Regions from separate parts of the Stenotrophomonas sp. 2201_Sma genome, predicted to be linked through region 2. Evidence: predicted binding sites of a transcription regulator. Region 2 holds the regulator's gene; the other holds the start of a gene.
What was found. Region 2 encodes FliA, which starts transcription of late flagellar genes. Its sites were predicted from a motif close to TAAAGTTTNNCNNNCNNNGGCCGATAA; they were not measured.

Region 1: a site for FliA is predicted at 6,930-6,956, ahead of ACZLIF_RS18495 (methyl-accepting chemotaxis protein). Genes of this name have one in related genera too.

Annotation. Positions count from the first base shown of each region.
Region 1 covers NZ_CM151329.1:4,019,604-4,031,081, reverse strand. The annotation lists gene ACZLIF_RS18535 (TetR/AcrR family transcriptional regulator) at 7-600, shown strand; gene ACZLIF_RS18530 (D-alanyl-D-alanine carboxypeptidase family protein) at 614-1,402, opposite strand; gene ACZLIF_RS18525 (alkaline phosphatase) at 1,523-3,073, shown strand; gene ACZLIF_RS18520 (GIY-YIG nuclease family protein) at 3,135-3,701, shown strand; gene ACZLIF_RS18515 (LysR substrate-binding domain-containing protein) at 4,017-4,913, shown strand; gene ACZLIF_RS18510 (transporter substrate-binding domain-containing protein) at 4,965-5,681, opposite strand; gene ACZLIF_RS18505 (VOC family protein) at 5,763-5,918, shown strand; gene ACZLIF_RS18500 (arylamine N-acetyltransferase family protein) at 5,942-6,781, opposite strand; gene ACZLIF_RS18495 (methyl-accepting chemotaxis protein) at 6,985-9,519, shown strand; gene ACZLIF_RS18490 (PepSY domain-containing protein) at 9,556-11,478, opposite strand, start outside.
Region 2 covers NZ_CM151329.1:2,126,997-2,138,474, reverse strand. The annotation lists gene ACZLIF_RS09980 (CocE/NonD family hydrolase) at 1-174, shown strand, start outside; gene flhB (flagellar biosynthesis protein FlhB) at 259-1,389, shown strand; gene flhA (flagellar biosynthesis protein FlhA) at 1,386-3,491, shown strand; gene flhF (flagellar biosynthesis protein FlhF) at 3,637-5,289, shown strand; gene ACZLIF_RS09960 (MinD/ParA family ATP-binding protein) at 5,276-6,163, shown strand; gene ACZLIF_RS09955 (RNA polymerase sigma factor FliA) at 6,160-6,903, shown strand; gene cheY (chemotaxis response regulator CheY) at 6,961-7,353, shown strand; gene ACZLIF_RS09945 (protein phosphatase CheZ) at 7,353-7,958, shown strand; gene ACZLIF_RS09940 (chemotaxis protein CheA) at 7,961-9,787, shown strand; gene ACZLIF_RS09935 (flagellar motor protein) at 9,889-10,629, shown strand; gene motD (flagellar motor protein MotD) at 10,631-11,478, shown strand, end outside.

The sequences.
Region 1 (11,478 bases), 1.9 Mb from region 2:
CCGCCGATGCCTGCCACCGACACCCCCACGCGTCGCCGACTGACCCGCGAGCAGCGGGCCCGCCAGTTGCTGGAGGTCGCATGGGCGCTGGTGGGCGCCGAAGGCACCGATGCCTTGACCCTGGGGCGCCTGGCCGAAGCGGCGGGCGTGACCAAGCCGGTGGCCTACGATCACTTCGTGACGCGCAACGGCCTGCTGGCGGCGCTCTACCATGACTACGACCAGCGGCAGACGCTCATTTTCAATGACCGTATCGCCGCGGCGCCGGCAGAACTGACCGCGCGCGCAGCGGCCATCGCGTCCGGTTACATCGACTGCGTGCTGAGCCAGGGCAGCGACGTGCAGAGCATCCTCGCAGCGCTGGTCGGCGCGCCGGAGCTGCGCGAGGTGCGGCACTGCTACCAGCAGGAGTTCATCGACAACTGCGCGGACTGGCTGGGCCCGTTCGCCGGTGACGGCCAGGTACCGGTGGAGGGGCGCTGGGCGATCCTCGGCGCTGCCGAAGCGCTGTCCGAAGCGGTGGCCAATGGCGCGATCGGCAAAGCCGACGCGGAACGCGAACTGCAGCGGGTGATCGTATCCACCGTTGTACGGGACTGACTGCCCGCGCAGCTCAGGCTTCTGCGACGGTGTTGCCGGCCAACGCGGCGAATCCACTGGCGAGATGCCTGCGCACCCGCGCATCGCGTGCTTCGCGGTCTTCCGAGCCAAGCACCACGGTGATCAATCGCACCGGCTGCGCGTGTCCGGCGATGGGGCGGCGCGCCGTAGCCGCCAGGCAGAACCCGGCCGCGCGGGTATAGCCGGTCTTCAGGCCGTCCACACCTTCATCGGCGAGCAGTGCGTTCTGGTTGCTGCGGCTGAACGTCCCGTGCGCGAACGCCGGCTGTGCGGTGATGGCCAGCACCTGCGGATGATCTGCCAGCAGGCGGCCCGCCAGCACCGCCATGTCGCGTGCGCTGGAGACGTGCCGCGGCGTGGTGATGCCGGACACCGACGCGAACCAGGTACTGCCCAGGCCGAGACGCCGCGACAGCGCGTTCATGCGCTGCAGGTACGCCGCCTGCGAGCCGTGCAGATGGCGGGCAAGCACAAGGGCCGCGTCGTTGCCCGATACCACCAGCATGCCCTGCAGCAGCCGGCCCAGCGTGACCGTTTCGCCGGGCACCAGGCCCATGCGCGTTTCATCGTCAGCAACCGCCTGCACGTCCTCGGCGGCAACCGTCACCGGCATCTCCCAAGCGGCGGCGCCGGATGCGACCTGTTCGTAGGCTGCGTACGCGGTCATCAGTTTGGTCAGTGAAGCAGGCGGACGCTGCAGGTCGGCGTTCTCCTGGTGGATGACCGCGAAGCTGCCGGCATCCAGGGTGATCGAGGAGACCGGGGGACGTGGAGACGGCATGGTGGCGCGGCAGGGGAGACGTTCCACAGGATACCGCTGCCAGGATGCGTGAATCTGCAATATTGCAATGATATAACGTCGCGCATTCCGGGCCACCTGCCCGACCCCACAGGATGCACGATGACCGCACACACGCCGCGCCGTTGGCTCTACCCTTCGATTCTGGCCGCGCTGGCAGCCCTCGCCGGCTGCCAGCCGGCACCGCGTGCGCAGGCGCCGGTGGCGACCGGCGGCTACCCGCACAACGTGATCGTGATGATCAACGACGGCGCGGGCTGGGGAACCTGGGATGCCGCCGCGTACTGGCAGTATGGCAGTCGCGAAGGCGCTCCGTACGCGCACTTCCCGCAGCGCCTTGCGGTGGCCACGTTCCCGCTCAACGCCAGCAGCCAGCCCACGCACGATTCGGCGCAGACGCTCGGCTACGACGCCGCGAAAGCATGGGATGCCACCCCGGTACCGGCAGCGGATCTTCCGTTCGCCGGTTATCAGTACCTGGCCGCGGTGGCGACCGACAGCGCCGCGGCGGGCACGGCGTTGTCGTCGGGCATCAAGACGTACAACAACGCCATCAACGTCAACAACGACGGCGTCGCGGTAGAGTTCAACACCCTGCGCGCCAAGCGCCTGGGCATGGCAACCGGTGTGGTCACCTCGGTGCCGTTCTCGCACGCGACACCGGCCGCGTTCGCCGCGCAGAACGCGTCGCGCAACAACTACCATGCCATCGCCCACCAGATGCTGGCCCAGGGCCACATGGACCTGGTCATGGGAACCGGCGGCCCCGGCTACAGCGTCGATGGCCGCGCCTGCGATGACGATGCAGGCGCAGTGAAGGAAGAGGGTTGCGCGAACGCCTGGGAGTGGGTGTCGCAGCAGGACTGGCAGCAGCTGGAAGCAGGCACCCCCATCGCTGGCAATCCTGCCGGACCGTGGCGGTTGATCCGCAGCAAGGAAGCGTTCGCTGCGCTTGCACAGGGGAGGGTGCCAGCCGACCGCCCGTTGATCGGCGTACCGCGTGTGGCCAGCACCCTGCAGCAGGCGCGTCAGCTGCAGGTCCTGGGCAGGGATGAGACCACTCCCTCCGGCGTGAGGAAGATCGACAGCGTGCCGGACCTGGCGACCATGACCCGCGGCGCCTTGCAGTTCCTGCAGCAGCGCTCGTCCAAGGGCCTGTTCCTGATGGTGGAAGGTGGGGCCACCGACTGGGCCGCGCATACCAGTGCGTGCGGCACCGAATGGCATTACGGCCAGTGCGGCGACCAGCCGCAGTACGGCCGCCTGATCGAAGAGACGGTCGAGTTCAACGATGCGGTATCGGCGGTGGTGGCGTGGATCGAGCGCAACGGCGGATGGCAGCGCAATCTGCTGATCGTCACCACCGACCACGACAACAGCATGCCGATGGGGCCCGACGCGCAGCAGGTGGCGTTCGAGCCGGTGCGCAACAACGGGCGCGGGCGGATGCCGGGGATGAGCTTCCGCCCCACCGGCAATCATTCCAATGCACTGGTACCGCTGTGGGCCAAGGGCGCCGGCGCGGAGCGGCTCGGCGCCCGCGTGCGCGGCATCGACGCCGGTTACCGCCAGCATGTGCGGTGGAACGATGGCAGCTACATCGACAACACCGACGTGGCTGCCGCGATGCAGGACGTGCTGCAGCGGCCGTGACCCGAACGGCGCACGGTCCGGCCCGGTTGCCATCGCGTCCGAAGCGATGCAGCCTGCGCCGATGGAACCGCAGATCCGCATCGATGGTCGTGTCTTCGCCTACGTCTTTCCCTGCGCCTGGGAGGATTACGCCAAGATCGGCTTCTCGCGTGACCCGCTCGGTCGCATCAGCGCACTGCATCGGCGCTGGTTCGAGTTCTTCGATCTGTGCGCCGGGGCGCTGGTGGAGGCGGAAACCGAGCGCGATGCGCGTGACCTGGAGCTGGAGCTGCGTGCCCCCTTCCGAGCACATCGCGCGCCGGCACCGATGACCGTGCAGGACAAGGCCGGCGGACGCACCGAATGGGTGCGTGGCGCGAACCAGGCCCTGTCCGATGCTGTGCGTACGCTGGATGGGCGCGGATATCGGACCTTCCCGCTGCGCCCCTGGCTGCGCGCCGCCATGGTCCAGCGGCTGGATCGCCTGCATGACTGGGCCGCCCTGCAGCTGCCGGAAGAGGAAAGCCTGCGCATGCCGGGCAGCCCCGGACCGGCGCTGCTGCGCGATACCCTCGATGGCTATCGCGCGCTGGACATCGACCCGCTGCCATCGCTACCGCCCCATGTGCAGGCCTGGTACGGGCATTAGCGCCCCGGCACTGGTAAGCCCGCCGCTGCCGCGCTCAGCGCGGGGCGGGGCAGGTGGGGCAAGTCACCTTTGCTGCAGCTGGACGGTCGAGGTGTGTGCTCCGGTACGGCTTTGCCGGTGCCCCGGTCGTGCTGGCCACCGGCGTGGCCAACCGGCGGGCCAGCTCGGCGCTTGCGATGTGACCGTGCAGGAACAACAGACTGCTGAAGATGTTCATGATCGTCGCTCCACTTGAGTGGATTGAACGATACGGGCAGCATGAGGACGTAAAAAGCGACATTTCCGCAAGTTTGACTTGAACAGGATTCAAGCCTCATGTCCCGCCCACCCCTCCATGCCCTGCAGGGTTTCGTGGCTGCCGCGCGCCTGGGCAACCTGTCACGCGCCGCGGCGTCGATGAACCTGACCGTCAGCGCGCTCAGCCACCAGATGCGGCAGCTCGAAGAACGCCTCGGCCAGCCGCTGCTGGTCCGCCAGGCGCGCGGGGTCGCACTGACCCTGGAGGGCCAGCGCCTGCTCGATCGGGTCGGGCCGCACCTGGATGCAATCAACGAGGTGTTCCAACGCTACGCCGCGCGCGCCGAACATGTGCTGACGATCAGCGCCGTACCGTCGATGGCCTCCGCATGGCTGGTGCCACGGCTGGGTCATTTCGTCGCCGCACACCCGCAGATCGAGATCAACCTGCAGTCCAGCGAACGTCTTGTCGATTTCGATCGGCAGCTGCAGTTCGACGCGGCGTTGCGCGTAGGCGGCGGGCAATGGGCCGGGCTGGTGGTCGAGCGGCTGTTCGATGAGTGGCTGGTGCCGATGGCCAGCCCGGCGCTGATCGCGCGGATGGGCGGCATCGACCGTGCTCCACTGGCGCAGTGGCCGCTGCTGGGCGATCCGGATGGCGCATGGGCCGCGTGGTTTGCCCTGATCGGGCAGAGCCCCCCTTCGCGGTTCGTGGCGGTGCTCGACGATTCGGAAGCGCATCACCGTGCAGCGCTCGATGGTGTCGGCGTGGCCCTGGGCCGGCTGACGCGCGCGCGCCTGCTGCTGGATTCCGGCCAGCTGGTCGCATTGTCGGAGCAGCGGCTGAAAACCGCCTGGCCGCACTGGCTGGTGTATCCGCAGCGCTCGGCGCGCCACCGTGGATTCCTCGCCTTCCGTGAGTGGTTGCATGCGCAGGCCAGCGAGCATGCGCGGCACATGGAGACGCAGGGCTGATCCGGCCCGGCGCACGCAGCCACCTGTCGCGTGCTGCGGGCCACTGCTGCGTCATCGCACCAGGGTGACCGCCTGTCCGGAACGTGCGAAAGCGTCCTCGAGCAGGGGCCCTGCCTTGATCGCCTCGACCTCGTCGAACAGGGCCCGCAGGGCGGCAGCGGGGCGCGCCGCAGGTGCGGCCACGGCCTGCTGGATCGCAGTGAAGCGGTCGGCGAGCACGCGGTGTCCCGGATGCTGCAGTGCCCAGGCCTGCAGTGGCTGGCGCACGCCAGCGGCGGCATCCAGGCGCCGTGCGTCAAACAGATCGATGGCCGCCGCCGACGTGTCGGCACGCTCGATCGTGGCGTGCCGCAGTTCCCGGCTCAGGAACAGATCGTAGGCGGCACCCCGGCCAACGGCGATACGCAGCCCACCGCGATCCAGATCGGCCACCTGCCGCGCGGGACTGTCCTCGCGCACCAGGTAGGTTCCTTCGATCTCCACATACGGTGCACTGAAGGCGATGCGGTCGGCACGTGCGGGATCGATGGCGAGAAAAGCCAGGTCCCATGCGTCGTCGGCTGCCGCCGCGACCACCGATGCGGCCGCATCGTGACAGGTGAATCGCGCCTGCACGCCCATCCGCTGCGCCAGCGCGGTGGCCAGCTCCACCGAGGGGCCGCGCGGCGATCGTGTGTCGCCCTGCGCGAGGACCGGATTCCCCAGATTGATGGCGACGCGCAGATGGCCCAGTGGCGCCAGTGCACTTCGGTGATCGGCCAGGGTCATGCAGCGCTCCGCGAAGGGTGGGCAGGCCAGCATGCCCGCAACGATGCGCACGGAATGTCAGGGCGGCGCCATCCTGCGACGATGAACCCCATCGCGCATGTCGAGATTCCGTCCAGCGACCTGGCTCGCGCCATCGCCTTCTACCTGCAACTGCATGATGCCGGCCACTGGCGGGTGGCCGAGATCTGCGACAGCGAGGGCAACCGCATTGCGCTGCAGGCGCCGGTGACGTTGTAACCCGGGCACCGTGCCGCGCGGTGCTACCGTGATGCGGCGTGCGAGCGCTGCAGCCAATCGGTGATCGCCGGGTCGAGCCGCGCATCGTCCGGCACGCGCAGGCCGAATGCCGACTGCAGGACGTCGCGCACGTCGGCGGCATCGCGCAGCGGACGCTTGAGCGGCGCCTGCCCGGGGCGGTACTCGGTGTAGTTGCCACTGCCGATGGTGCGCCGCCAGTCCGGGCCGGCCAGTGACGCGCGCAGCTGGCCGGGGAAACCCGAATCCGGGTGCGTGCACACGTACCAGTTGGCCACCACGTTGTCGATCGGCGCTGGCGGCCGCAGGTCGAAGCGGTACATCGCCCGCCATGCGTCGCCCGCCTGGGCGGAAAGCACGAAGTCGTCCTCACCCGCCAGCTGCTGCAGCTGGAAAGACTCGTGCGGCGTGGCCTGCGGCGCCGTTTCGTACAGCCGCAGCGGCACCGTCGGCGTCAGGCCACCGAAGCCGGCATCGACCAGCCAGTCCTCTCCCTCCACGTGCACGCGCAGCAGCAGGTGGGTACGCGCCGTCGGGGCATTGTCCTGTGCCGCCAGCAGCACGCGCGCGCTCAGCGGCTGTGCGTCGAAGCCCACTGCCTGCAGGAGCGCCAGCAGGCCGCCGTTGAGTTCAAAGCAGTAGCCGCCGCGCTGCTGGTCGAGCAGCTTGTGCTGCACGCTGTCCAGATCGATCGGTACCGCGTCGCGCAGCAGGCTGCTGAGGGTTTCAAAGGGGAGCAGGGCGTTGTGGCGCTGCAGCAGCAGGGTCAGTCCGGCAAGGTCCAGCGACGGCGGAGCATCCAGTTGCAGGCGCTGCAGATAACGGGGGACGTCGAGCGGGGTCATGGCGAGGGCGGCCGGTGGGAACAATCCCACTGTGCAACCACAACCGGGGTTGAGGTCAAGCGCGGGCGCTGTGTCACGTCTCCGTCGCCTGGGGCCGGTACAAAGAGCGCAACCGGCACGGTGCGTGCCACGGCATCGGCAATGTGCCTAAAGTTGCCGCCGGTCAGGCCGATACAGGTGCGTCCTTCCGCCTGGAGTCTGTGATGTCGGCCGCCGTCCCCCTTCGGTCCCTGCGCACCCGTCTCATCGCGATGCGCTCGGCGTTTCCACGCCTGCTGGTCTGGCTGCAGCCGCATCGACTCAGCGTGGCCAACAAACTCAAGGCCACCCTGCTGGTCTGCGGCGCGGGCCTGGTGGCGATCGCCGCCGTCCATGCCTGGACCGGCCATGCCAGCAGCCAGGCCGCACGCAGCCAGGCCAGTTACCAGCGTGGCAGCGATCTGGCCGCACGCCTGGCGACGCGGGTGGCGGAGGCGCGTCGCCTGCAGACCCAGTATGCACGCAGTTTCGACGATGCTGACCGCAGCCAGCTGCAGGCGGCCCAGCAGGCACTGCAGGTCGATCTGAAGGCGCTCAGGGCGATGCCGATGGATGCCGGTCGCCGCAAGGCATTGCAGGCGCTCACCGAGGCCGCCGAGGGATTCTCGCAGGGAGTGGCTGCGCTGTTCGAACGTGTGGACGAGATGGGGCGTGGTGATGCCGGCCTGGCTGCACAGCTGCAGCAGGCCGCCGATGCCCTGCAGCAGCAGGTGAATGGCCTGGACCGGCCGGCACTGGCGCTGCACCTGCAGAAGATGCGGCGCCAGGAAGCGCTGCTGCTGCTCGATGGCGATTCGACTCATGCCGACCGCGCCAGCGAAGAGAAGCTGCCGTTCGATCTGGCGCTGGCGGGGTTGCCGCCCGACGTGCAGGAGGCGCTCCGCAGCGGCATGGACGCCTATCAGTCGGCACTGCTCGGCTATACCGCTGCCCGCGTCGGCCTTGACGTGGAGACGCAATCGCTGATGGAGACGGCTGCCGGCGTGGCGCCCGCGCTCGCCGCCTTCCAGCAGGCACAGGTGAATGCGCTGGCCCTGGCGCAGGCGCGGCAGCAGGCCGGTGCACGCACCATGAGCGTGCTGTTCGCCCTCACCCTGCTGCTGGTGGCCGGCGTGCTGATCACCAGCCTGCTGCTGGTGCTGCGCGCGGTGCGCAGGCCGATCCAGGACACCCTGCGGTTCGCCAGCGACATCGCCGATGACCGGCTCGATACCACGTTGCGCGTGCACAACGCCAACGACGAGATCGGCCAGCTGGCACAGCGCCTGGTGGACATGCAGCAGCGGCTGCGTGCGCGCATCGAGACCGAGCGTGCGATGGCCCGTGGCAACACGCGCGTACGCCAGGCCCTGGACTGCGCGCAGACCGGGCTGATGGTGGTCGATGCCGAAGGCCAGGTGGCCTACGCCAATCCTGCGTTGCGGCACGTGCTGGGCCTGCAGGCCGACGCGCTGGTCGGCACTGACGCGCGGGACCTGCATCCGGCCCTGGCCGGCCTGGTCGACGCGCCCCACCGCCAGGAGCGGGAAATCAGTCATGCCGGTGTGCGCTATCAGTTGATCGCCAATGCCATCGTCGATGACGACCAGTTCCTGGGCGTGGCGCTGGAGTGGCGCAGCCGTGCGCTGGAAACGCTGCTGGAGACCGAGGTGGCGGCACTGGTCGACGCTGCCGCGCAGGGTGACCTGCACGGGCGCATTTCGCTGCAGGGCAAGCACGGTTTCGTGCATACGCTGTCCACCAGCATCAACCGCCTGCTGTCCACCTTTGAAACCAACCTGGGGGACCTGCAGGCATTGCTGGCGGCGTTGGCCCGTGGGGATCTCAGCGTGCGCATGGAAGGTGAGCTGCAGGGCGTGTTCGCACGCATGCGCGACGACGCCAATGCAACCGTCGCACAGCTCGGCCGCATCGTGACCCGCATCCAGCGCGCCGCCGCCAGCTTGGACAGCGGTGTCGGTGAAATCGTTGCCGGCCATCACGACCTCTCGCAGCGTACCGAGCAGCAGGCGGCCAATCTGGAAGAGACCGCAGCCTCGATGCATGAGCTGACCGACACCGTCGGCCGCAACGCCGACGCCGCCGGACGTGCCGACGCGCTGGTGCAGGGGGCTGCAGCGGTTGCACAGCGGGGTGGGGTGGCCGTCGGTCAGGTGGTGGAGACCATGCAGGGCATCAGTGAAGCATCGCACCGCATCGGGGACATCACCCAGTTGATCGACGGCATCGCATTCCAGACCAACATCCTTGCGCTCAACGCCGCCGTGGAGGCTGCGCGTGCCGGAGAGCAGGGCCGCAGTTTCGCGGTGGTGGCGGCGGAAGTGCGTCTGCTCGCGCAGCGCAGTGCCGAGGCAGCCAGGCAGATCAAGGCGCTGATCGAGGATTCCGTGGCACGCGTCGGCCAAGGCAGCGTGCAGGCCGCGCAGGCGGGCACCACCATGGACGAGATCGTCGGCAGCGTGCAGCAGCTGGCGGACCTGCTCGCCGGCATCCGCAGCGCCTCGCAGGATCAGCACGCAGGCATCGCCCAGGTGAACCACGCCATCGTGCAGATGGAGGCCAGTACCCAGCGCAATGCCAGCCTGGTGGAAGAAGCCGGCTCGTCGACCGCGCAGATGCAGGCGCAGGTGCGCGCGCTGGCCGAAGCCGTGTCCGCGTTCCGCCTGCAGCCGGACCGTCAGGCCCGCGCGGCGGCGTGATCGCGTCCGCCGCCGGGTCCAGCCCGGCGGCGCGGCTCAATACACGTCGCGCCGGTAGCGACCGCTCTCGAGCAGCGTTTCCACCACCTCGTCACCGAGCGCGCCCCGCAGTACCTGATCCACGCCCTCGGCCATGCCCTGCAGCGAGCCGCAGACATGGATCACGGCGCCACGCTGCATCCATTCCCGCAGTTCATCGCAGGCCGACCGCAGGCGGTCCTGGACGTAACCGCCCGCTGCGTCGCGCGAGAACGCCAGGTCGACCCGGATCAGATGGCCCTGCGCCTGCCATGCGCTCACCTCATCGGCGAACAGGAAGTCATGAGCGCGCTGGCGCTCGCCGAACAGCAGCCAGTGGCCGTGCTCGCCTGCGTGTGCCGCCTCGCGCAGCAGGCCGCGCAGGCCGGCGATGCCGGTGCCGTTGCCGATCAGCACCATGGGTGCGCACGGCACGCGATGGAAGCCGGGGTTGCGGTGCACGCGCGCGGCGATGTGCGCGCCTGCCGGCGCATGCAGCGACAGCCAGCCCGAACCCAGCCCCGGGCGCCCGTTGTTGTCGTGCACCAGGCGCACGACCAGTTCCACCACGCGATCGGCCGGGCACGAGGCGATCGAATACTCGCGGCCCGGCAGTACGGGCAGGGCCGTCAGCCAGCGTCCGGCATCCTGCACCTGCAGCGCACTGGCCGCGTCCGGCAGTTCGCGTTCGCTGGCCAGGCACTGCAGGGTCTGCGTGCCGCCTTCGATCAGCAGCGGTTGCAGCGGGTCCAGTCCATGCGCCAGCAGTACCGCACGGGCATGCGCGGCGCTGTGCCGCGGCGCGATGTGCAGGATGTCGCCGGCCTGCCACTGCACGTCATCCGGCGCGGCCAGCCGGATCCGCCAGATCGGACCACCGACGCTGCCCGGGTTCAGCTGCTGGCGATCCAGCAGCTGCCAGTCGTGCATACGGGTGGCCGCCGGCAGCACGCTGTCGTCGGCAGCAATGCCGGTCAACAGGCCGAGCTGCTGCTGCCACTGGCGCAGTGCCGTGACCGATGCAGCGTCCACGTCGATGCGGTCGAACTTCGCGCGGGCACCGTTGCCCAGCAGCCACGCATCGAACTGGCGGCCGAAGGCGCAGTAGTGCGGGTACTGGCGGTCGCCCAGCGCGAGCATGCCGAACTGCAGTGTGGCCAGGTCCAGGGATCGGCCCAGCAGCTGGCGCGAGGCACGTCGTGCCGAATCCGGCGGTTCGCCGTCACCAAAGGTACTGAGCACGAACAGCGCGTGGCTCGCCGCCTGAAGGCGGTGCGCGTCGATCCTTGCCAGCGGCAATACCTGCACCGCCTGTCCGCTGGCCTGCAGCTGCGCTGCCGCGCGCCACGCCAGCTGTTCGGCCAGGCCGCTCTGGCTGGCATGCACCACCAGCCATGCGGCGCCGTTGGCTGCGGCCGCCGGCAGCGGCTGGCGCAGCGCACGTGCGGCGCGCTGGCTGCGGCGACGGTCGAGATAGAGCAGCCAGCCGGTGATGAAGAACAGGCTCATGCCCAGGCTGCTGAGCATCACGATGATGCGCCCGGGAATCCCGAAGTAGCTGCCCGAGTGCAGCGCGAACACGCTGGTGGCCAGCTGACCGCCAGCGCCCTGGCGCGCGTAGGGACGCGCGTCCAGAATCGCACCGCTGGCAGGGTCGAGCTGCAGCAGATCGTGCGCGCGGTCATGATGGCCGCCGCGCAATGCTGGATCGCCCGCCATGGTCCGCACATTCAGTGCCTGGCCGGGCTTCTCGGGCAGCCGCAGGTCGATGTAACCGGTGCGCACCCCGGCCTGCGCGTACAGCGTCGTTTCCACGCGGCGCAGGTCGAGCACGGCGCCGGCATCGATCACCTGCTTGGCCGGTGGCGCCACGCCGAGCAGGGCATTGGCCGCGCTGCGATACCAGTCGAACGACCACCACAGGCCGGTCAGGGCACTCAT
Region 2 (11,478 bases):
AGCCGGCTGCTGGTGAAGGTGGACGTGCTCAAGGACGCCATGCACCAGGTGAACCACGGCACCGGACGCGATGTCAGCGACGAGTCAGCCGCCGATGCCGGTGAGCCCCTGCAGGTGGACTGGCACAGCGACAGCACGCTGAGCATCCCGCTGCGGCCGGCCCTGCCCGGCTAGCGTCGGGCATTGCCCCGGCGGTGAACCACACGCCGCGGAACAGTTCTTGCAGGCAGCCCGGCATCCCCTGCCGCAGTGCCCGTGATGTCCGAGAACGAATCCGCCGGCGAAAAGACCGAACAACCCACCGAAAAACGCCTGCGCGAGGCCCGGGAACAGGGCAACCTGCCGCGTTCCCGCGAACTGGGGACCGCCGCGGTGTTCGGTGGCGGCGTGCTGGCGGTGATGGCCATGGGCGGCTCGATCGGCCGTGGCGCCACGCAATGGATGAAACAGGCGTTGAGTCCCGAGCAGGGGCTGCGGCAGAACCCGAAGGAACTGTTCGGCCACTTTGGCGACCTGCTGCTGCAGTTCATGCTGGTGATCACCCCGCTGGTGCTGGTCTGCCTGCTGGCCAGCTTCGTCGCCCCGCTGGTGATGGGCGGATTGCGCTGGTCGGCCAAAGCGATGATGCCCGACATCAATCGGCTGAACCCGCTGACCGGCCTCAAACGTCTGTACGGGCCGGAAGCCATCGCCGAATTCACCAAGTCGCTGCTGCGCGTGGCCTTCGTGGGCGTGGCCGCCGGACTGGTGGTATGGAGCGGCTTCGACAGCCTGCGCGGGTTGATCCACCACCCACTGGAAACTGCCATCACCGATGGCCTGGGCTTCACCCTGCGACTGCTGCTGGCCACTGCCGGGGCAATGCTGGTGCTGGCGGCGATCGACGCGCCTTACCAGCGCTGGAACTGGATGCGCAAGCTGAAGATGACCCGCGAGGAACTGCGGCGGGAAATGAAGGAAAGCGAAGGCAGCCCGGAGGTCAAGGGCCGCATCCGCCAGCTGCAGCAGCAGATGGCCAACCGCCGGATGATGGAAGCGGTGCCCACCGCGGACGTGGTGGTGGTCAACCCGACCCACTACGCCGTGGCCCTGAAGTACGAGGGCGGCGCCATGAACGCGCCCACCGTGGTGGCGCTGGGCGTGGACGAGACCGCCCTGCGCATCCGTGAAGTGGCCGATGGCAACAAGGTCGCCATCGTCTCCGCCCCGCCTTTGGCACGCGCCTTGTATCGGGAAGGCCAACTCGGAAAGGAAATCCCCGTGAGACTGTATTCGGCCGTGGCCCAGGTCCTGTCCTACGTCTACCAGCTGCGCGCCTGGCGCACCGGCCCGATGCCGGGCGCCCCGCACATCGAGGTGGATGAATTCGGCAAGGGAGGCCGGGCATGAGCGCGCAGGCCTCGTCCGGATTCAACACCCGCCGGCTGCTGGAGATGATCCGCCAGGGCCTCGGCGCGCCGCTGATCGTGCTGGCGCTGCTGGCGATGGTGGTGGTGCCGCTGGCGGCGCCCGTGCTCGATGCGCTGTTCACCTTCAACATCGCCATCTCGCTGATGGTGCTGCTGGCGGTGGTGTACGTGAAGCGCCCGCTGGATTTCACCATCTTCCCGATCGTGCTGCTGGTCACCACCATGCTGCGGCTGGCACTGAACGTGGCCTCCACCCGCGTCATCCTGCTCAATGGCCAGAACGGCCACGACGCGGCCGGCAAGGTCATCGCCGCGTTCGGTGAATTCGTGATCGGTGGCAACTACGCGGTCGGCATCGTGGTGTTCGCCATCCTGACCATCATCAACTTCGTGGTCATCACCAAGGGCGCCGGCCGTGTCTCGGAAGTGACCGCGCGCTTCATCCTCGACGCCATGCCCGGCAAGCAGATGGCCATCGATGCCGATCTCAACGCCGGCCTGCTGACGCGCGAAGAAGCCAAGCTGCGCCGCGAGGAGGTCCGCGAGGAAGCCGACTTCTATGGCGCGATGGACGGCGCCAGCAAGTTCATCCGGGGTGATGCGATTGCCGGCATCCTGATCCTGTTCATCAACATGCTCGGTGGCCTCGCCGTGGGCGTGCTGCAGCATGGCATGCCGTTCGGCGATGCCGCTGCGACCTACACCCTGCTGTCCATCGGTGACGGTCTGGTGGCGCAGCTGCCGGCCCTGCTGGTCTCCAGCGCAGTGGCGATGCTGGTCACCCGTGCCTCGCGCTCGCAGGACATGGCGCAGGCGATGACCGGCCAGGTATTCGGCCAATACCGTGCCCTGGCCATCACCGCCGGCATCATCGGCCTGGTCGGCCTGGTGCCCGGCATGCCCAACGTCGCTTTCCTGACGCTTGCCGCCATTCTCGGCTTCATCGCCTGGAAGCTGTACCGGAAGGGACAGGCACCGGCCCCGAGCGACGCTGCCGGCAGCGACCCCGGCGCGGTCAATGCGCTGGGCCGACCGGCGGCGCCGGCCCCTACCGCGGAACTGAGCTGGGACGAACTGCGCCCGGTCGACCCGCTGGGGCTGGAGGTCGGTTACCGGCTGATTCCGCTGGTGGACAGCAATCAGGGCGGCGAACTCATGGCACGCATCAAGGGTGTGCGGCGCAAGCTGACCCAGGACGTGGGATTCCTGATTCCATCCGTGCACATCCGCGACAACCTGGAACTGCCGGCCAACGGCTACCGCGTGCTGGTGCATGGCGTGCCGGTGGCAACCGCCGAGATCCATCCCGACCGCGAACTGGCGCTGGACCCCGGCAGTGCGCTCGGCCCGCTGGACGGCATCGCCGGCAAGGATCCCGCCTTCGGCCTGGACGCTACCTGGATCCAGCCGCACCAGCGCGCCCAGGCCGAAACCATGGGCTACACCGTGGTCGACCCGGCCACCGTGGTCGCCACCCATCTTTCCCACCTCATCCGCGAGCATGCGCCGGAGCTGCTGGGCCACGAAGAGGTGCAGCACCTGCTGGCCAACCTCGCCAAGAGCGCACCCAAGCTCGTCGAAGATCTGACGCCCAAGGCGCTGCCGTTGTCGGCCGTGGTGCGGGTGCTGCAGAACCTGCTGGTGGAACGCATTCCGATCCGCCAGCTGCGCAAGATCGCCGAAGCACTGGTGGAGCACGCGCCGTCCAGCCAGGACCCGGCCACGCTCACCGCCGCAGTGCGCACCGCGCTCGGCCGCTTCATCGTGCAGGAGATCGCCGGAATGTCGGCGGAGCTGCCGGTGTTCACCCTCAACCCGCAATTGGAACGTGTCTTGCAGGAGTCCACGCAGGGCAACGGCGCCGCGCTGGAACCCGGGCTTGCCGAGCGACTGCATCAGAGTCTGGCCGAATGTGTCAGCAAGCAGGAAGCCCGCAACGAGCCCGCGGTCGTGCTGGTACCCGGCCCGGTACGTGCCGCGCTGGCACGCCTGGTCCGCCACAGCGTCCCGTCGCTGTCGGTACTGGCGTACAGCGAAGTGCCGGAGGACAAGCGCCTGAAGCTGGTCGGAACGATCAGCTGACGCCGCCCACCGATGCGTCAGAAAACAGACACCACCTTCGAACCACCGCAACAGACAGATGCCAAGGGGAACCCGTTCCGTGCAGACCACCGACCACCCGCGTTCTCCCACCCCCACCCCGCCGTCCCCGTCCCGTGACCACAGCATGAAAATCAAACGATTCGTCGCCGCCGACATGCGCTCGGCCATGAACCTGGTGCGCAAGGAACATGGTCCCGATGCTGTGATCCTGTCCAACCGCCGGATCGAGGAAGGCGTCGAGATCGTCGCCGCAGCCAACTATGACGAGAGCGCGGTGCAACGCGCGCTGGAAGCCTCGCGGCGCGACGTGGCTCCGCCGCCGCCGAAACCGCGCACCGCCGCGGATGCAGTGATCGCCGCGGTCACCCGCCGCCGCTCCACGACACCGGCCCAGCAGCCGGTGACCGCCACCACATCGGCCGTGGCCGCCCTCGCCCGCGCGGCCGTCGGTGCCACCGGCCGCACCCTGGACAGTGCGGACGAGATCGTGCCCACCCGCGGCAGTTCCGGCTTCGCTGCCACCCTGGCGCGTGCCACCGTCAACGATCCGGCACTGCCGGAGCAGATCTTCGCGCCGTTCGCGAGCGCCGTCGTGGCTCCCGCACCGGCGCCCGCCAACCGCGCCCGTTTCCTGATCGACCCGCCGCAGGACGAGCATCACGAATCCCCCGCGCCGGCAGTGCTGCCGCCGCCGCTGCCGATCACCGCTGCGGCCACTGCGCAGGCCGAGTCCGTGCACCCCGAGCCGCCGTACGCGCAGGACGTTGCCGAGACCACGCCAGCCCCTGCCGCTGCCGCTGAAGCGGAGACCGCGCCGGCCCCGGCGCCGCTCCTTGCCCCGGCGCCGGTACTGACGGTGGTTGCACAGGACGATGCCGAGATCCGCCAGCTGCGCCACGAAGTGGCCGGCATGCGCCAGGTCATCGAGCGCGAGATGAACCGCTTCACCGACGAGCGCCTGCGCGGCTGCCCGGTGCGGGCAACCGCCCTGGACCTGATGGACGAGTACGGATTCGATGCCGGGCTGGCCCGCGATGTGGCCATGCAGATCCCGCTGGAAACCGAAGCCCACCGGGGCCGCGGGCTGATGCTGGGCCTGATCTCGCGCAGGCTGCCGATCGCGCCGGTCGATCCGCTGGAAGAAGGCGGCGTGATCGCTCTGGTCGGTCCAACCGGGGCCGGCAAGACCACCACCATCGCCAAGCTCGCCTCGCGCTTCGCCGAAAAACACGCGCCGCGCGACGTGGCCCTGGTCACCACCGACACACTGCGCATCGGTGCCCGCGAGCAGCTGTACGGCTATGGCCGCCAGCTCGGCATCGCGGTGCATGAAGCCAACAGCGGTACCGACCTGGACCAGCTGCTGGAGCGCCTGAAGGACTACAAGCTGGTGCTGATCGATACCGCCGGCCTGGGCCCGCGCGACCGCGCCCTGACCGCGCAGCTGCAGTGGCTGCGTGCCGCCCGCCAGGTCCGCACTCTGCTGGTGCTGCCGGCCAATACCAGCTTTGGTGACATGGACGAGGTGGTGCGCCGCTTCGGCGCGGCCAACCTGCAGGGCCTGGTGCTGAGCAAGCTGGATGAAACCGGCCGCTTCGGCAACGCCCTGTCAGTGGCGGTAGACCACGCGCTGCCGATCACCTGGGTGACCGATGGCCAGGACGTTCCGGACGACCTGCACCGGGCCAGCGCGGCCAATCTTGTACTTCGCCTTGAAGATTTGCGCCGAGCGGCCGATATGCCCTGCAACCCGGAGTTGAACCATGCCGTCGCGTGAGTACGCCAAGCTGACCAAGACCTTCCCGCTGTCGGCCACCCGCAGCGAGCCGCTCGGCCCTGTGCGCACCATCGCCGTGACCGGCGGCAAGGGCGGCGTCGGCAAGACCAACGTCTCGGCCAACCTGGCCGTGGCGCTGGCCGGCATGGGCAAGCGCACGCTGCTGCTCGACGCCGACCTGGGTCTGGCCAACATCGACGTGATCCTGGGGCTGAATCCCACCCACACCCTGGCGGATCTGGTCGCCGGCCGCTGCTCGCTGGAAGACGTGATCGTCGAAGGTCCGAACGGCGTGCTGGTGGTGCCGGCCGCGTCCGGTCGGCGGCACATGGCCGAGCTGGCCCCGGCCGAGCACATCGGCCTGGTGAACGTGTTCTCCGAACTGGAACGCGAGCTGGACATCATGGTGGTGGACACCGCCGCCGGCATCACCGACGGCGTGCTGACCTTCTGTCAGGCCGCACAGGACACGGTTGTCGTGGTCTGCGACGAACCGGCCTCGATCACAGACGCCTACGCACTGATCAAGGTGCTGTCGCGCGAGCGCGGCGTGGACCGCATCCAGGTGGTGGCCAACATGGTGCGCGACCCCAACGAGGGCCGCGTGCTGTATGAAAAGCTGACCCGGGTCTGCGAGAAGTTCCTTGCCGATGTCTCGCTGAACTACCTGGGCTGCGTGCCGCAGGATGACTGGCTGCGCCTGTCGGTGCAGCGCCAGCAGCCGGTGGTGAAGGCCTATCCATCCAGCCCGGCGGCGCTGGCGATCACCGAGATCGCCCGTCGCACCGCCCGCTGGCAGGCCCCCACCGAGCCACGCGGTGGCGTTGAATTCTTCCTCGAGCGCATCCTCAAGCAACGCGGGGTGGCAGCATGAAAGGCGCGGCCCAGTACAGGGAAGTCCAGCGCTCGGCGGCGACCGAGGTCATCGCCCAGCACTCGGACCTGGTGCGGCGCATCGCCCATCACCTGGCCGCACGCCTGCCGGCCAGCGTCGAAGTGGACGACCTGATCCAGGCCGGCATGATGGGCCTGATCGAAGCCTCGCGCAGCTACGACGCCGACCAGGGTGCCTCGTTCGAGACCTATGCCTCGATCCGCATCCGCGGCTCGATGATCGACGAGATCCGCCGTGGCGACTGGGTACCGCGCTCGGTGCATCGGCGCGCCCGCGATGCGGCCGCCACCATCCGCCGCCTGGAGCAGACCACGGGCCGTGCAGCCAGTGCCACCGAGGTGGCGGCGGCCATGGACATGCCACTGCCCGAATACCTACGGCTGATGGAGGACGCCTCGCGCGGCCAGGTGCTGAGCCTGGAGTCGCGCATCGAAGACCAGGGCGAGCTGGACACCGTCGCCCAGGGCGGACCCACACCGCAGCAGGTCCTGGAACGTGGCGAATTCGGCCGCGAACTGGGCAAGGCCATCGGCCATCTGCCCGAACGCGAACAGCTGGTGCTCTCGCTGTACTACGAGCAGGAGCTGAACCTGAAGGAGATCGGCGCGGTGCTCGGCGTGAGCGAATCGCGCGTCTGCCAGATCCACGGCCAGGCCGTGCTGCGCCTGCGCGGCCGGCTGAAGATCTTCGAGGCTGCGGATGCCGGGCTTGAAGAATGAACATGCCTGCGGCGGCCACGGCCACCGCGGGCGACTGAACAACAAAGGAACTCCGCTTTGAACAAGAACATGCGCATCCTGATCGTCGACGACTTCTCGACCATGCGTCGCATCGTCAAGAATCTGCTGGGCGATCTGGGCTTCACCAACACCGCCGAAGCCGAGGACGGGCATGCCGCACTGTCGATGCTGCAGAGCCAGCCGTTCGACTTCGTGGTCACCGACTGGAACATGCCGGTGATGACCGGTATCGAACTGCTCAAGGCGATCCGCGCCGATGCCAAGCTCAAGACCCTGCCGGTGCTGATGGTCACCGCCGAGGCCAAGCGCGAGCAGATCATCGAAGCGGCGCAGAGCGGCGTGAACGGCTACATCATCAAGCCGTTCACCGCGCAGACGCTGGAAGAGAAACTGGGCAAGATCTTCGAACGCCTGGCGGCCAGCGCCTGATGGACGCCACGGTCGACAAGAACGCTCTCGCCCTGCGCCTGCAGGAAGCCCTCGACGCGCTCGAATCCGGCGACGAGAGCGCCTGGCGCCAGCGCATCGACGCCCTGGTGGCCGCACGCACGCAGCCGATGATGAGCGGCCTGTCACGGCTGGCCCGCGAACTGGGCCAGGCCCTGGGCGAACTGCCGACCGTCCCCAGCGAGGCGGGCGAGCTGGACGACGCCTGCGCGCGCCTGGACCATGTGGTGGCGATGACCGAACAGGCCACGCACCGCACCCTGGACCTGGCCGAAGAGTGCCGCAGCCTCACCGAACAGCTGCGCGCCGAAGGCCTCCAGCCGGGGCAGGATGCGCAGCTGGAACGCATCCGCCACAACCTGACCGAGATTGCCCTGACCCAGAGCTATCAGGACCTGACCGGACAGATCATCCGTCGCGTGGTCGGCATCGTCCGCCGCGTGCACGAAGGCTTTGGCGCGCTGGGCCTGCCACCGGAGCAGCATCGCACCGATCCGGCGCTGGCCGGACCGGCACTGAAGGGACTGGACCGCCACGCGGTCTCTCAGAACGACGCCGACGACCTGTTGTCGGACCTGGGACTGTAAGCATGAGCGCGGTATCCGACGACATCACCGCCGATTTCATCATCGAGGCACAGGAAATCCTGGATCGCCTCGGCGAACAGCTGGTGTCGCTGGAACAGGCGCCGCAGGACGCCGACCAGCTCAACGCCGTGTTCCGTGGCTATCACACGCTCAAGGGCGGCGCCGGCTTCCTCGGCATCACCGCCATGGTCGAGCTGTGCCATGCCGCCGAAGAGGCACTGGGCGCCGCCCGCGCTGGCCAAGCGGTGCTGCAGCCGCATCACTTCGATGCCGCACAGCAATCACTGGACTACCTGCAATCGATGCTGGATGCCGTGTCTTCCGGCAACGAACCCGGCTATGCCCCGCCGGACCTGATCGCCCAGTTCGACGTGCACGGCACTGCTGCGCCGGCTGCTGTCGCCCCCACAGCAGCCGCGCCCGCTGCCGGTGACCTGATCACCGACGACGAGTTCGAGGCCCTGCTCGATCAGCTGCACGGCAGCAACGCCCCCACCGCGGTGGCGACGCCGGCCAAGGCCGACGATGGCCTGATCAGCGAGGATGAGTTCGAAGCCCTGCTTGACCAGCTGCACGGCGGCGCCGCCCCGGGCGCGAAACCCGTGACTGCCCCGCCGGCGCCTGCACTGCCCGCACCGCGCCCCGCGGCCGCCGCGGTCAAGCCCGCGGCCAACAAGCCGGTGGCCGAGGCCGAGCACACCGTGCGCGTGGATACCAAGCGGCTGGATGCGATCGTCAACCTGATCGGCGAGCTGGTGCTGTCGCGCAACCGGCTCAAGACCCTGCGTGCGCGCCTGCGCGACGAGGAACTGGACCGCGCCGTGTCGACCCTTGACATCGCCACCGCGCGCCTGCAGTCGGCAGTGATGCGCACGCGCATGCAACCGGTCGGCAAGGTGTTCTCGCGCTTCCCCAAGGTCGCCCGCGATGTTGCCCGCTCGCTGAAGAAGGAAGTGGACCTGGAGCTGGTCGGCGCCGAAACCGAGCTTGACCGCAACCTGGTCGAGGCCCTGGCCGACCCGCTGGTGCACCTGGTCCGCAACGCCATCGACCATGGTGTGGAGATGCCCGATCTGCGCGAAGCACAGGGCAAGCCACGCATGGGCCACGTGCGTCTGTCGGCCCAGCAGGAAGGCGACTACGTCAGCATCGAGGTGCAGGACGATGGCGCCGGCATCGATCCGGAAAAACTGCGCGCGAAAGCACGCGAAAAGGGCTTGATCGACCCGGAGGCGGCGGCCCGGCTGAGCAGCGAGGAATGTCTGCACCTGGTGTTCCTGCCCGGCTTCTCCACCAAGCAGCAGGTGACCGACATCTCCGGCCGCGGCGTCGGCATGGATGTGGTGCAGTCGCGCATCCGCGAGCTCAGTGGGCAGATCCAGATCCAGTCGGAACTGGGTCGGGGCAGCCGCTTCCTGATCCGCGTGCCGCTGACCCTGGCGATCCTGCCAACCCTGCTGGTGCAGGCCGGCGAGGACGTCTATGCGCTGCCGCTGGCGCGCGTGATGGAAGTGCTGCATGCACCGCGCACCTCGCTGGGCTGGTTCGATGGCCGGGCGGTGCTGGATCGTCGCTCGCACACCCTGCCGCTGGTCGATCTGCGCCAGTGGCTGGATGTGACGCCGGCCGCCTCGGCGCTGCTCACCATCGTGGTGCTGCAGGCCGGCGAGGCGCGCTTCGGCCTGGTCGTGGACCAGGTCCGTGGGCGCGAGGAAGTGGTCATCAAGCCATTGCCGAAGGCCCTGCGCGGCCTGCGCGGCTACGCCGGTGCGACGCTGATCGGTGATGGCCGGATGGCCCTCATCCTCGACGTGGATGGCCTGCGATGACGCTCGCCGGGCCATGCCTGGCGAACCAGAAACTGTGACTACCGTCTGTACGCGATCGACCGGTGTCTCAAGTCCCATTCACACACGCCGATACCGGACCCATGGATAGACTCAGCCTCATCGGACTCTTTCTCGCCCTGGCCTCGCTGGTCGGCGGCAGCATCCTCAAGGGCGCCGGACTGGCGTCCCTGTGGTCGCCTGCGGCGTTCGTGATCGTCATCGTCGGCACCATCGCTGCGATCCTGCTGCACACCGCACCCGCCGTATTCAGGCACGCCTTCCGGATCGTACGCTGGGTCGTGCGCCCGCCGCACAGTGATCGTCGCGAGCTGATCCAGCAGATCGTCGAGTGGAGCAACATCGCCCGCCGCCAGGGCCTGCTGGGCCTGGAAGCGCAGGTGGAAGCGCAGCAGGATCCGTTCCTGCGCAAAGGCCTGCAGCTGCTGGTCGACGGCGTCGAGCCCGAATCGATCCGGCACATGCTGGAGATCGAGCTGGGCAGCCAGGAACACCGTGACCAGGCCGCTGCCAAGGTCTTCGAGGGCATGGGCATCTATGCGCCGACGCTGGGCATCATCGGTGCGGTGCTGGGCCTGATCGCCGTCATGAAGAACCTGGCCGACCCCAGCAAGCTGGGGCATGGCATCGCCGCCGCCTTCACCGCCACCATCTACGGCATCGCGTCGGCCAACCTGCTGTTCCTGCCGATCGCCGCCAAGCTGAAGGGGGTGATTGCCCACAACAGCCGCGACCGCGAGATGGTCATCGAAGGCCTGATCTCGATCGCGCAGGGCGAGAACCCGCGGAACATCGAAACCAACCTGTCCGGCTTCCTGCACTGACATGGCCCGCCGCAGACACCACGAAGAGCACGCCAACCATGAAGCATGGGCGATCCCCTATGCCGATCTGATGACGCTGCTGCTGGCCTTCTTCGTGGTGATGTATGCGATCTCCTCGATCAACGAAGGCAAGTACCGGATCATGGCCGATGCGCTCACCGATGCCTTTGGTGGCGCGCCGCGCACCATCAATCCGGTGCAGGTCGGCAACAAGCAGGTGCAGGGGGGCGGCTGGGACAGTCCTTCGGTGATCAAGTCCGGCACCAAGATCGGCCCGTCCGCACCGGCACCCTCGCACGACCCTACCCTGCTGCCGGCCATGGCCTCGCAGATGCGCATGCCGGTCTCGGTGCACGACCAGCAGCAGATCGCCCGTGCCGAGCGCCAGCTCAGCAGCATCGCCGACCGGTTGACCGCCGCGCTGTCGCCGCTGATCGAGCGCGGCATGATCAGCGTGCGCCGCACCGAGCTGTGGATCGAAGTGGAGATCAACAGCGACATCCTGTTCCCGACCGGCTCGGCGGCGCTGGACGTGCACGCGCGCGGCACGCTGTCCAGCCTGGCCGGTGTGCTGCGCGACGTACCCAACAGCGTGCGGGTGGAAGGCCACACCGACAACGTGCCGATCGCCACCGCCACCTTCCCCTCCAACTGGGAACTGTCGGCCGCGCGGGCCGCCAGCGTGGTCCACCTGTTCGCCGACCAGGGCCTGCAGCCCTCGCGTCTGGCCATGGTCGGCTACGGCCAGTTCCGCCCGCGCGAGGACAACGACAGTGCGCAGGGTCGCAACCGCAACCGGAGGGTGATGGTCATCATCCTGGCCGATACCTCGCACTCGGTCGACCCGCT